One region of the Pseudarthrobacter sp. SL88 genome, then DNA from elsewhere that is predicted to be linked to it. Evidence: riboswitches for the same ligand, from Rfam matches in the RefSeq annotation. Region 1 holds a riboswitch; each other region holds the start of a gene.
What was found. Region 1 has a riboswitch for S-adenosylmethionine ahead of OVA06_RS11630 (bifunctional o-acetylhomoserine/o-acetylserine sulfhydrylase). Riboswitches for the same ligand answer to the same signal wherever they lie in the genome.
Positions count from the first base shown of each region.

Region 2: another riboswitch for S-adenosylmethionine. It lies ahead of OVA06_RS06225 (aminotransferase class V-fold PLP-dependent enzyme); the one in region 1 lies ahead of OVA06_RS11630 (bifunctional o-acetylhomoserine/o-acetylserine sulfhydrylase).
Region 3: another riboswitch for S-adenosylmethionine. It lies ahead of OVA06_RS15265 (cobalamin-independent methionine synthase II family protein); the one in region 1 lies ahead of OVA06_RS11630 (bifunctional o-acetylhomoserine/o-acetylserine sulfhydrylase).

Region 1 is NZ_JAPPRD010000001.1:2,543,349-2,547,642, forward strand. Features, by position in the region: gene metX (homoserine O-acetyltransferase MetX) at 1-453, opposite strand, end outside; SAM riboswitch class IV at 466-580, opposite strand; gene OVA06_RS11630 (bifunctional o-acetylhomoserine/o-acetylserine sulfhydrylase) at 728-2,050, opposite strand; SAM riboswitch class IV at 2,094-2,209, opposite strand; gene OVA06_RS11635 (VOC family protein) at 2,372-3,010, shown strand; gene OVA06_RS11640 (CPBP family intramembrane glutamic endopeptidase) at 3,154-3,936, opposite strand; gene OVA06_RS11645 (DeoR/GlpR family DNA-binding transcription regulator) at 3,987-4,294, opposite strand, start outside.
Region 2 is NZ_JAPPRD010000001.1:1,352,769-1,357,062, reverse strand. Features, by position in the region: gene aroA (3-phosphoshikimate 1-carboxyvinyltransferase) at 1-91, shown strand, start outside; gene rsgA (ribosome small subunit-dependent GTPase A) at 75-1,190, shown strand; gene hisN (histidinol-phosphatase) at 1,252-2,064, shown strand; SAM riboswitch class IV at 2,226-2,339, shown strand; gene OVA06_RS06225 (aminotransferase class V-fold PLP-dependent enzyme) at 2,378-3,796, shown strand; gene OVA06_RS06220 (class I SAM-dependent methyltransferase) at 3,874-4,294, shown strand, end outside.
Region 3 is NZ_JAPPRD010000001.1:3,386,286-3,390,579, reverse strand. Features, by position in the region: gene OVA06_RS15270 (uracil-DNA glycosylase) at 114-746, opposite strand; gene OVA06_RS15265 (cobalamin-independent methionine synthase II family protein) at 964-2,172, opposite strand; SAM riboswitch class I at 2,184-2,288, opposite strand; gene OVA06_RS15260 (M14 family zinc carboxypeptidase) at 2,472-3,557, shown strand; gene OVA06_RS15255 (adenylosuccinate synthase) at 3,799-4,294, shown strand, end outside.

The DNA of each region.
Region 1 (4,294 bases):
GCCCAGCACCGCGTACCAGCTGCCGATGCCCAGCTGGTCCGCCAGGCGTGCTTCAGCTTCCGTGCTGTCCCGGAGCGTCACCAGGGGGAACCTGGAGCCCCAGGGCTTTCCGTCGGGGCCGGGCGAGGACGGCCCGGTGGAGCCGTAACAGCCGCCGACGATGTTGATGGAGACCACGAAGAAGCGGTCCGTATCGACGGGTGCGCCGGGCCCGGCCAGGTGCTCCCACCAGCCTTCCTCATCAGTGTCCCCGCGGGTCACGTGCGTGCTGCCGGTCAGGGCGTGCTCCACCAGGATGGCGTTGCTGCCATCCGCGTTCAGCGTCCCCCACGTTTCGTACGCCAGGGTGACGTCCGGCAGGTATCCGCCACCTTCGAGTTGCAGCCCGCCAATGGAGGCATAGCGGACAATTCCGTGTTCGGGTGCGGTTGTACGGGCGACGGTAACCGTCATGGCAAGACCTCTTCTACGCGCTTGCCCGCCGTCGTTTACCGGCAGGCCAGGTCTTCACCCGGGGCACCCCGCCGCGGAAGGAGGGTTGCCGGCCAGCAAGCCGGGGCTGTCACTGGCACTCATGACCTGGTTCGAGTGTACGAAACACCCCCCGCTGATGGCCAAGCATGTGACTGGTTGTGACTTGCCGGCCCGCGATGCTTTTCCCGGACGGCAGCCCCGCGGAGGGGAGGCCGGCCGCCTGGCCGGCCTCCCGCCGTCGTACGTCTTCGGCCTAGCCGAGCGCGCCCTTGGCGGCCCGGAAGCCCGCTTCAAGGTCTGCCAGGATGTCATCGATGTGTTCGATGCCCACGGACAGCCGCACCAGGCCGGGCGTCACGCCCGCTATTGCCTGCTGTTCCGGGGTCAGCTGGCTGTGGGTGGTGGAGGCCGGGTGGATCACCAGGGAACGGACATCGCCGATGTTGGCGACGTGGGAGTGCAGTTCAAGGGCGTCGACGAACCTCTGCCCCGCTTCGGCTCCCCCGGCAAGGTTGAAGGCGACGACGGCGCCCGTCCCCTTCGGCCCGTACTTGCGGCCGCGCCCGTACCACGGGCTGGACGGCAGGCCTGCATAGGCGACGGATTCGACGTCGTCCCGTCCTTCCAGCCAGCGGGCGACTTCGGTGGCATTGGCCACGTGGCGTTCCACGCGCAGGCTCAGCGTTTCCAGGCCCTGGGCGATCAGGAAGGCGTTGAACGGCGAGACCGCCGAGCCGAGGTCCCGCAGGAGCTGGACGCGCGCCTTGAGGATGTAGGACAGGTTTGCACCGAGGATCCCGTTTTCCCCGAGGTCCCTGCCGTAGACCAGGCCGTTGTAGGTGGGATCCGGGGTGTTGAAGCCCGGGAACCGTTCGGGGTCCTTGCTGAAGTCGAACTTGCCCGAGTCGACGATGACGCCGGCGATTGCCGCTCCGTGCCCGCCGAGGTACTTCGTGGCCGAGTGGACCACGATGTCGGCCCCCCATTCCAGGGGACGGATCAGGTAGGGCGTGGAGAGGGTGTTGTCCACAATGAGGGGCACGCCGGCCTGGTGTGCCACCGCGGAGATGCCTTCGATGTCCAGGACGTCCTGGCGCGGGTTGGAGACCACCTCGCCGAAGAACAGCTTGGTGTTGGGCTGCACGGCGTCCCGCCACTGGTCCAGGTTGTCCGGGTCCGCCACGAACGTCACGGTGATGCCGAACTTCTTCAGCGTGTGGGCGAACAGGTTGTAGGTTCCGCCGTACAGGCTGGGGCTGGCCACGATGTGGTCGCCCGCCTCGGCGACGTTCAGGATGGCGAAGGTCTCCGCGGCCTGGCCGGAGCTGAGCAGCAGGGCGCCGAGTCCCCCTTCGAGGCTGGCGATCCGCTGCTCCACGGCCTCCTGGGTGGGGTTGCCGATGCGGGTGTAGATGGGGGCCAGTTCCGCCAGGGCGAACCGGTTGGCCGCGCTTTCGGCGCTGGGGAACACAAACGAGGTGGTCTGGTAGATAGGCAGTGCCCGGGCGCCGGTGGCGCCGTCGGGCTCCTGGCCGGCATGGATCTGGCGGGTTTCGAAGGACCATCCGTTGGACATTCAAGGCTCCTTTGACGTGGGCCCGGCATGCTGTGAGCACCACGGGCCGCGCTTGCCGCCCGGCCGTTGCCGGACAACCAGGTCCTCACCCGGGGCACCCCACCGCGGATGGAGGGTTGCCGGCCAGCGAGCCGGGGCTTGGCGCTGGCACTCATGACCTGCGCCCAGTGTAGGAACACCTTGGCGGCGGCGGACAGGATTGTGACGAACATGGTCTCCGCGACCGCCTGCAGGACGGAAAACTGACACCCAAGAAAATGAAAATTTCGAGTAAGGCAAGCCTAAGCTGAGAGCCCGATCACAAAGTGCCAAGATGTTGGCATGCGCATGGATCACGTCTCTTACGCCTGTGAACACGATGGCCTCGCGGCCACGACCGAACGAATTGCATCTGCCCTCGGCGTTGAGGCAGTGAAAGGCGGGGTACATCCCCGGTTCGGGACCCGGAATATGATCATCCCGCTCGCGGGCCACAAGTACCTCGAAGTGGTGGAGGTCCTGGACCACCCCGCGTCGGACAAGGCCCCCTTCGGACAGGCCGTACGGGCCCGTTCAGCAGCGGGCGGCGGCTGGATGGGCTGGTGCGTCGAAGTGGACGACCTCGCCCCGTTCGAAGAGCGCCTCGGGCGCTCGGCCGTCAACGGCAACCGCAAGTTCCCGGACGGCCGGGAACTGGTGTGGAAGCAGATCGGCATCCTCGGGCTCATCGCCGATCCCCAGGTTCCGTACATGCTCAAGTGGGAGGGCGACCCCTCACTGCACCCGTCCAACGCCTATGACAGCAGCCTCAAGATGAGCTGCCTGACCATCGCCGGTTCCGCTTCGCGGGTCACCGAATGGCTGGGCGAGCCGGTGGAGAAGCCGCTGGAGGACGTGGCTGTCGAATGGGTGGCCCCGCACGGCACCCCCGGCATCCTGTCCGTCACCTTCGAAACCGCCAATGGAGCAGTCACCCTCTGACCCTCCACCTGTGGTCCGGTTTCACACCGGACCACAGACGCGGGCGCCTGCCCGCGCCAGCTTCGGCCGCCATGGGGTGGTGACAACGGCGTCACCACCCCATGGCGGCCGAATCCATTTCCCGGCCTGCCGGCCTGCCTGGCCTATCCCAGGCCGACGGCCTTTCCGAAGAGGCTGAAGCCCACGAACGCCACGATGTCCAGCAGCGCGTGCGCGATGACCAGCGGCATCACGCGTTTGGTCCGGGTGTAGATCCAGGCAAAGACAATGCCCATCACCACGTTCCCGATGAAGGGACCGAAGCCCTGGTACAGGTGGTAGCTGCCGCGCAGCACCGAACTGACGGCAATCGACAGCGGCACGCTCCACCCGAACCTGCCGAAGCGGTCCAGGAGGTAGCCCACCACGATGACTTCCTCCACGATGCCGTGCCGGATGGCGGAGAGGATCAGCACCGGCACGGTCCACCAGTAGGCGTCCAGGGCGCTGGGGATGATGGCGGTGGTGATCCCCAGGGCACGGCCCGCAGCGTAAAGGCCCAACGACGGGATGCCGATGAGTGCGGCCAGCCCCACCCCCTGCAGCAGGTCCTTGCCCGGACGGGCGAAAGTGAAGCCCAGTCTCGTGAAAGCTGACCCAGACTGCGGTCCGAGGTCCCCGGAGGACGCCTGCCGGGAGCCCGTGAGGAAGTACAGCACCAGCAGGACCGGGACGAGGGCGAAGATGATGTCCAGGAGCTGATAGGTCAGGTCGAAGTATTCGCGGGTGCTCTGGGACCGGTTGAGCGTCGAGGTTCCCTCGGCCAGCGGCGCCCGGGTCATCTTGTCCAGGAGCTGCACTACCGAGTACACGGCGGACTGCCCCAGGGACAGGCCCAGGACAATCCAGACTTCGAACGCCAGGCGGCGGCGGGAGGGAACCAGCATGTACCCATCTTGCCCGCAGTTTCTGGGCCGGGGCTGATGGCCCCGCCGTGTCAGGGCACGGGGGCGACGATGACCTCGGTGCCCTTGGCCTCAAAGGCGGCCTTGTCCCGCGGCGAGATGCCGGCGTCCGTGATCAGCCGTGTGAAGTCATAACCGTCCATGGTGGCGAAAGCACGCACCCCCACCTTGGAGGAATCGGCAATGACATAGGACACCCGTGCCCGGCTGGCCAGGAGTGCGTTGACCGATGCCTCACCCTCCCCCGTGTTGGTGGGACCCACCTCGGGGTCGATGCCATTCACGCCGATGAAGGCGATGTCCAGGACCACCTTTTGCATGATGATGTCCGTATACGGGC
Region 2 (4,294 bases), 1.2 Mb from region 1:
GACGGGCATGCTCGCGCAGCAGGGCACGGCCCCTGCCACACAAGGCTCCGAAAACGGAGCGGGAGGTTCGGCCGGTGCCGCGGAGGACTGACTCCTGGGACGAATCCGACGTCCGGATCCGGCCCAACAAGAAGGGCACCCGGCCGCGCACGAAGGACCGCCCCAGCCACGACGACGCCGTAACAGGCCGCATCATCACCGTCGACCGCGGGCGCTACACCGCCGTCGTTGACGAAGACTCCGGCGATGAACGGACAGTCATTGCCGCGCGCGCGCGGGAGCTGCGCCGGAACCCGGTGGTTGCCGGCGATTTCGTCTCCCTCGTCGGCGACGTGTCCGGGGATCCCAACACCCTGGCGAGGCTCGTCAAAATCCAGGACCGCAGCACCCTCCTGCGCCGCAGTGCAGACGACACTGACCCCGTGGAACGTGCCGTCGTGGCCAACGCCGACCAGCTGGTGGTAGTGGTGGCAGCAGCCAACCCCGAGCCCCGCACAGGGTTCATCGACCGCGCCCTCGTGGCAGCGTACGACGCCGGCATCGAGCCGATCCTGCTGGTCACCAAAGCGGACGTGAAGGATCCCGGCGAGTTCCTGGCCAACTACACGCACCTTGACTTCCCGGTCATCATCAGCCGGACCGCCGACCTGAAGGCGTCAGGCATTGACGCGCGCTCCGATGACGGGTTGTCGGCCCGGCTGGACAGTGACGCTGTTGCCGGGCTCAGGGCCCACCTGGGCGGCAAGGTCACTGTGATGCTGGGGCACTCCGGCGTCGGCAAATCCACCATGGTGAACGCCCTGACCGGTGCGGAACGGGCCACCGGCGGTGTGAATGCGGTAACCGGACGGGGACGGCACACGTCGTCGTCGGCCCTTGCCCTGCGCCTGGCCGACGCCCCACCCGGCAGCTGGATCATCGACACCCCCGGCATCCGGTCATTTGGCCTTGCCCACGTGGATCCGGACCGGATCCTGAGGTCATTCCCGGATCTTTCGCCGGGCACTGATGATTGCGAACGCGGCTGCAAGCACACCGCCGCTGCCGTCAACTGCGGGCTCGACGCCTGGGTGGCCGGCGGACACGCAGGACCCACCGGTGAAGCGCGCCTGGCTTCGCTCCGGCGGCTCCTGGGCACCGATCCCAGGATGGAAGCCCAGGAGGCCAAGGAGCTCGGCACCATCAGCTGACAGCACCAACCGGCACGGCCGACCTCCCGGCAGAAACGGCGCCAGACGGTAGTTTGGAACCATGATCCAACCCGCTTCGACCTATAACGACGACCTGCGCCTGGCCCATGTCCTGGCCGACTCCGTGGATGACCAGACCATGAGCCGCTTCAAGGCGCAGGACCTCCACGTGGAGACCAAGCCCGACCTGACGCCGGTCACCGATGCGGACAAAGCCGCCGAGGAAGCCATCCGCGGCCAGCTCTCACGTTCCCGGCCACGCGACGCTGTGCTGGGCGAAGAGTTCGGCAGCACCGGCCACGGCTCCCGGCGGTGGATCATCGATCCCATCGACGGCACCAAGAACTTCGTCCGCGGAGTTCCCGTCTGGGCCACGCTCATCGCCCTCGTTGATGAGGGCGAGCCGGTGGTTGGCGTTGTCAGCGCACCCGCCCTGGGTAAGCGGTGGTGGGCCGCCAAAGGCATGGGGGCTTACATGGGCCGATCCCTTGCGTCGGCCACCCGGCTCCGGGTCTCGGACGTTTCCACCCTGTCCGACGCCTCGCTGTCCTATTCCAGCCTCGGCGGCTGGAAGGAACGCGGCAACCTGGACGACTTCCTGGGCCTGACTGAGGACGTCTGGCGCACGCGCGCCTACGGCGATTTCTGGTCCTACTGCATGGTGGCCGAAGGATCGGTGGACATCGCCTGCGAGCCCGAGCTGAACCTTTATGACATGGCCGCCCTCGTGCCCATCGTGGTGGAGGCAGGCGGCCGCTTCACTTCGCTCGAAGGTGAGGACGGGCCGTTCGGCGGGAACGCCCTGGCCACCAATTCCATCCTGCACACCGAAGTGCTGCACCGGCTCAACCCCGGACTGGACGACCTGCTGTAAGCCGGCCTCCTTCCGAACAATCGACCGCGGGCGCCTCCAAAAGGGGGCGCCCGCCGTCGTATTCTTCGGAGAAAGTCCCGTTTCCAGGCCGCGCGTAACAAAAGCCTTAACAATCCCCCCGGCTTCGGACCGGGCCGCCTGATGTTCTATGGTTTTATCCAGGTCACGAGTGCCAGCGCTAAACCCCGGTTTGCTGGCCGGCAACCCTCCATTCGCGGTGGGGTGCCCCGGGTGACGACCAGGCCGGTCCGGAGCGGATGCGGCAAGCGCGGATTCCAGCACAGCCGGAGTCCTGTCCTGAAGTGAGGTCTCCATGACTACTGCCGTCGAATCCCCCATTACCGCCATCGCCGCCGGGAACGTTCCTGACGAACGCCTGGCCGCCGCCGGACGTCCGCTTTCAGCGGTTACAGGCGCCGAAATCCTGGCCCCGTTGATCTCCGGCGGGCACGTCCGCTACGCCAACCTTGACTACGGGGCCTCCGCCCCGGCCCTGACCGTGGTGTCGGCCTACCTCAACGAGATCCTGCCGTTCTACGCCAGCGTCCACCGCGGTGCCGGATACGCATCGCAGATCAGCACTTCGGTCTACGAGAACGCGCGCAACATCGTCCGCGAGTTCGTCGGCGGGCGCCCCGACGATTCCGTGATCTTCACCAGGAACACCACCGATTCCCTCAACCTGCTGGCCGGCTGCCTCCCCGGCACCGACGGCGAACCCGCCGGTGACGTCCTCTACCTGGACATCGAACACCACGCCAACCTGCTGCCGTGGCAGGGTGTCCCCCACCGGAGCATCGTCGCCGCAGACACGATCGCCGGGACCATCGATTCCGTGCGCACCGAGCTTGAGCAGGGCGGCGTCAGCCTCCTGGCCGTGACCGGCGCCTCCAACGTCACCGGCGAAATCCTGCCCATCAGGGAGCTTGCCGCCCTCGCCCACCGTCACGGTGCGCGCATCGTGGTGGACGCGGCCCAGCTGGCGCCGCACCGCCGCGTGGACATCAGCGCCGACGACGTCGACTACCTTGCCTTCTCCGGGCACAAGCTCTACGCACCGTTTGGCGCGGGTGTCCTGGTGGGCCGCCCGGACTGGCTCGACGCCGGAACTCCGCACCTCGCCGGCGGTGGCGCCGTCAAGGAGGCAAAGCTCGACGGCGTCAGCTGGGCCATCGGCCCGGCCCGCCATGAGGGCGGCTCCCCCAACGTACTGGGTGCGGCTACCTTGGCGCGGGCAACACAGGTTATCGCGAGCCTGGACCAGGACCGCTGGCACGCCCACGAGTCGGCCATCCGTTCCTACCTGGTGGAAGGCCTGCAGGCGATCGACGGCGTCACGGTGCACCAGATCTTCAAGGACACCGATCCTGACAAGGACACCATCGGGGTGGTGAACTTCTCTGTGGCGGGTTACGACGCCGGCCTGGTAGCCGCCTACTTGTCCGCCGAACACGGCGTGGGACTCCGCGATGGCCGCTTCTGCGCCCACCCGCTGCTGAAGCGCCTGGGGCTGCCATCGGGATCGCTGCGGGCAAGCTTTGGAGTGGGCTCCCGGCTGGAAGATGCCCAGCGGCTCCTCGCAGGCATTGAAAAGCTCCGCCGGGACGGGCTCGGCTGGGACTACGTGGTCGATGCCGGCCGATGGGTGCCGGCCAACGACACCAGGACCTACCCCCACTGGGCACCGAACACCCCGGGAACGGCCGGCGCAGCGCCCTGCATCGACGACTGACCGCCGGGAGCCGGCACCCGGATGCATGCTGTAAATTCGGACGGTACCCGCAGGGAATCAGCTGAAGGAGGCCGCACGTGGTTCGGGGTGGGCCCAAGCTCGATCACGGGCGGCGCCGGGAGCTCGGCCAGAGCTTCCAGGACGGCGGCAAGCACTATGACAAGGTCCGTCCGGGGTATCCGGCGGAGTCGGCACGGTGGCTGGTGCCCGCAGGCGCCCATGATGCGCTCGACGTCGGCGCAGGGACAGGCAAATTCACTGACCTGCTGCTGGCGCTCGGATTGTCCGTAACCGCCGTCGATCCCTCCGCGGACATGCTGGCGCAACTCTCCGCCCAATACCCGGCAGCTGCTGCCCTGCGCGGCACCGCCGAGGCCACCGGGCTCGATGACGCAAGTTTCGACGTCGTCAGCGTTGCCCAGGCCTGGCACTGGTGTGACGCCCTCGCGGCCAGCACGGAACTTGCCAGAGTCCTCCGTCCGCAGGGAACGCTGGGAC
Region 3 (4,294 bases), 840 kb from region 1:
TCGCTTTGCTCAGCCAGGGAACCCTAGGCGGCGGAGGCCCCTTCATATGACGACGGCGGGCGGTCACCTTTCTTTGGGAAAGGTGACCGCCCGCCGTCGTACTCCTTAGGGGATCAGACCGCCTTCTGCAGCCCCGTACGGGCCATGGCGTCCGCGTAGGCCACGCGCATGTCCTGGAGGTACTCTTCCTGGCGCGCAGGGGAACCGGCGAAGGCGCGGCCGCTGAGGGAGCGTACCTTGTAGGTCTTCAGGCCGCGGCGCCACAGCAGCGGGACCTCGGTCTTGAGGAGCGCGTTGGCCAGGCGGTTGGCTTCGGTGCCGTGCGCCACGATGACTGATGCGCGCGGGACAAGGGCGAGGAACTTGAGCAGCGGCTTGAGGCCGGCCTGGATCTGGTCCGGGGTGAACTTGCCGTTCGGTTCGCCCGGGACGTGCCAGGGGTGGACGTTCCACGGCATGACATACTCGGGCCGCAGCCCCAGCTTCCACTGGATGCCGAGCATGCGGGTGGCAGCGTCCTGGTCTCCGGCAGTGATGAAGCCGGAGCCGTCCGCCTCGCCGATGTTGGAGAACAGGCTGATGATCCGGCATTCGTCGACGTCGTGAATGGGGTCGACGTAAGGCACCACCGTGCCCGGCCTGGTGTCTTGCAGGGAATCGCACAGCTCGTTGACGGCGGCAACGCTGGGCTCGTAGCGGCGGTTCAGGAGCTGTTCGTGGAGGGATTCTGGTGCAAGGGCGGTCATATGGTGCTGGGTCTCCTGCGGGGATTGGCGGTGCTTCCGCCTGCGGACGAGGGCGCGTGAAGGCGCAACTCGACATCGGCGGTGTGTTGGGGTGGGCCGGTCAACCCGGCCTTCCCCAGTTTAGCAAGCCGCGGGAAGCGAAACGCCGGTAGCGCGTATTCCGGTGACCGGATGCACAGCCGGGGTTTCGTCCTTCCCGTGATTCCACGGCGGCGGGCTACCAGAGCCGTTTCGTGGCCCGGCGTGCACCTTCGCCCAGAGCTTCCAGTTTCGCGTAGGCGATCTGCGGGTGGACGCGCCCGCCCAGGCCGCAGTCGGTGGAGGCGATGACATTTTCCCGGCCGACTACGTCGGCGAATCGCACAATCCTGTCCGCCACCAGGTCCGGGTGCTCCACCACATTGGTGGCGTGGGAGACGACGCCCGGAATGATCAGCTTGCCATCGGGGAGTTTCGTGTCTTCCCAGACCCGCCATTCATGTTCGTGGCGGACGTTTGCCGCCTCGAAGGAGTAGGCGCCGGCGTTGACCTGCAGGACGGAACCGAGGATGTCTGCGAAGGGGATGTCAGTGGTGTGCGGGCCGTGCCAGGAGCCCCAGCACACGTGCAGCCGGATCTGTTCCTGCGGGAGGTCCCGCAGCGCCCAGTTGGTGGCCTCCACGCGCAGCTGGATGAACTTCAGGTAGTCCTCCAGCGCCGGTTCGGGGTTGATCTGGTCCCAGCTTTCGGCAAGGGACGGGTCATCGAGCTGGACGGTCAGGCCGGCGTCGATAATGGCCTTGTATTCCTCACGCATGGCGTCGGCACAGGCGTAGACGAGTTCCTCGTCCGTTTTGTAATACTCGTTTGCCACCCGGGCGCATGAGCCGGGGGAGAGAGACGCTACGAAGCCATCCGTCAGCCCTGCGGCGGCCAAGCCCGTCTTGAGGTTGTTGGCATCCGAGGCCACCAGGTCCTGCCCGGTGTAAGTGAGGGGGCCTGCGATCTTTGGCTGGGTGACGCTCTTGCGGTGGGCCAGGATTCCCGACGACGGGTCGTTGTAGGCCTCGCTGAACTGCTGGCGGTCCCGCCGGTCGGGGAATGATGTGAGGACGACGTTTCCGGGCGACGATCGCCGGACCTCGGAGTCTGCCCAGCGGTCCACGTCGGTCGGCTCCAGTCCGCCGAGCCGGGCGAAGGAGTAGTTCCACCACGCCCCGTAGTCAACAGAGTTGGCCATGGTGTGCCCGTATTCACCGTCGTTGGGAATGTCGATGCCGAGGTCCTTCTGGCGCTGGACGACGTCAACCACGGAGGCTTCGAGGAGTTCCAGGAATTCGGGCGTAATTCCGTCGGCTTCCTTGGCGGCGTTCGCAGCAATGAGTTCAGGCGTCCTCGGCAATGAGCCTGCGTGGGTGGCGCGGATGTGGTCAGTGTTCTGGGGCACGGTGGAGTTCCTTTCCATCGGTCCTGGCAGTAGCACCTTCGGGGCAGGGGGACTCCCTGCTGTACGGGTTGCTGCGGCGTCACTGAGCCAGGTCTCTCAGCCGCTCCGGATGGGTCAGTTCCACTCAAGCCCACCGGCCGGAAGCGGGGCAAATCGGTTTCACGATGTGGCGTGGCTGCTACTGGGAGAGCGCAGTCATAGGCTTACCAGGATTCGTTGAGTCCATTGACAGGTTTCAATCAGCTTGGTTGGCTGTTGTCACAGCCCGCAATGGGGGACATGGCGGCTGGACGCACTCAATGCACTCGAAAGAGGTAACGCACGTGAAGAAATCCCTGGCTACTTTTAGGACCCTTGCCGTTTCAGGGGCCCTTGCACTGGCGGTTGTCGCCGCTCCTGCTCCAGCCATCGCTGTGGGGGAGGGGCCCAACTACGGAGGCAACGGCCAGATCACCACGTCGAAGCTGGCCACCTATGACCAGATGGTTTCTTTCCTGAAGGACCAGGACGCCAAGCAGCCTGCCATGGAACTGGAGGTCATCGGCAAAACGGTGAAGGGCCGCGACATTCACCTGGTCAAGTACATCTCGGACCCGGCCAAGCCCACCATCCTCTACTTGACCCAGCAGCACGGCAACGAACAGCTCACTACCGAGGGAGCCATGGAGTTCGTCAAGCACCTCGGCACCGGAAAATCGGCGGACATCCTCAAAGGCGTCAACATCCTGGTGGTTCCGATGCTCAACGCGGACGGCGCCATGGGTGACGTCAACTTCTCCCTGGAGGACTACATCGCCAAGGGTGACCGCAACATGACCCGCTTCAACGCCGAGGGCGTGGACCTGAACCGGGACCACGTGGCCAAGATCCAGCCGGAAACCCAGGCCCTGCACAACAACGTGATGCGCAAATACCGGGTCGACTACATGATCGACCTGCACCACCAGGGCACCCGGGCAGAGAGGGACGGCAAACTGGTGTCCGGCTCCATCCTGTACCCCACCACCCCCAACGCCGATCCCGCCGTCGTCGAACGGTCCAAGCAGCTCGGCGCCGTGGTCTTCGACAATGTTGACTCCACCGGATGGGGCCACCTTGGCAAGTACCAGGGCGGCAGCGCCGAGACCATCAGCCGCAACGGCATCTCAGTGGAATACGGCATCGCCACCCTGCTCTTCGAGATGCGCGGCATGTCGGACCATTACCTCGACGGCTACGCGCTGGGACAGCGCAGCAACGGCTACCTGATCAAGCAGACGGTTACCACGCTGACGTCAACCGCCGCCGCCATCGCGGACGGTTCAATTGCCGACGCCGACACCTCCTTCTGGGACACCCTCGCCGAGCAGACCTCCCGCCCGGCGGGCGAGGCCGACGACGAATAACCGCCGCAGGACAGGACGTCCCGGTTCTTTACCGCGCGTAAAGAACCGGGACGTCCCAGCGAGTGGACAAAGTGCACTATCGGCTAAACTTGGGTGGTAAGGGCCCCGGGGCCAACGCGTTCGCCAATCCGCCTGCGGAACGGCGGAAGCCGGTCCACTCGGGGCATTCTCATGAACGGCGCTGAACCAGGACCGCCACGCTGTGGCGCCCGGCCGGCCCGAACGAATGGGGGAGGATCCCATGCCAGCAATTGTGATCGTAGGAGCCCAGTGGGGCGACGAAGGAAAAGGCAAGGCCACCGACCTGCTGGGCGGCCGTGTTGACTACGTCGTCAAGCCCAACGGCGGCAACAACGCCGGGCACACCGTCGTCGTAGGCGGTGAAAAGTACGAACTCAAGCTGCTTCCGGCAGGCATTCTCAGCCCCAACGCCGTCCCCATCATTGGCAACGGCTGCGTGGTCAACCTTGAGGCCCTCTTCCAGGAGATCGAAGGCCTGCAGGCACGCGGTGCCGATACGTCCAAGCTGCGCGTTTCCGCAAACGCCCACCTCGTGGCGCCCTACCACCAGGTCCTGGACAAAGTCACTGAACGCTTCCTCGGCAAGCGCGCCATCGGCACCACCGGGCGCGGCATCGGCCCGGCCTACATGGACAAGGTGGCCCGCCTGGGCATCCGCGTCCAGGACGTCTTCGACGAGTCCATCCTTCGCCAGAAGGTGGAGGGCTCGCTGCACC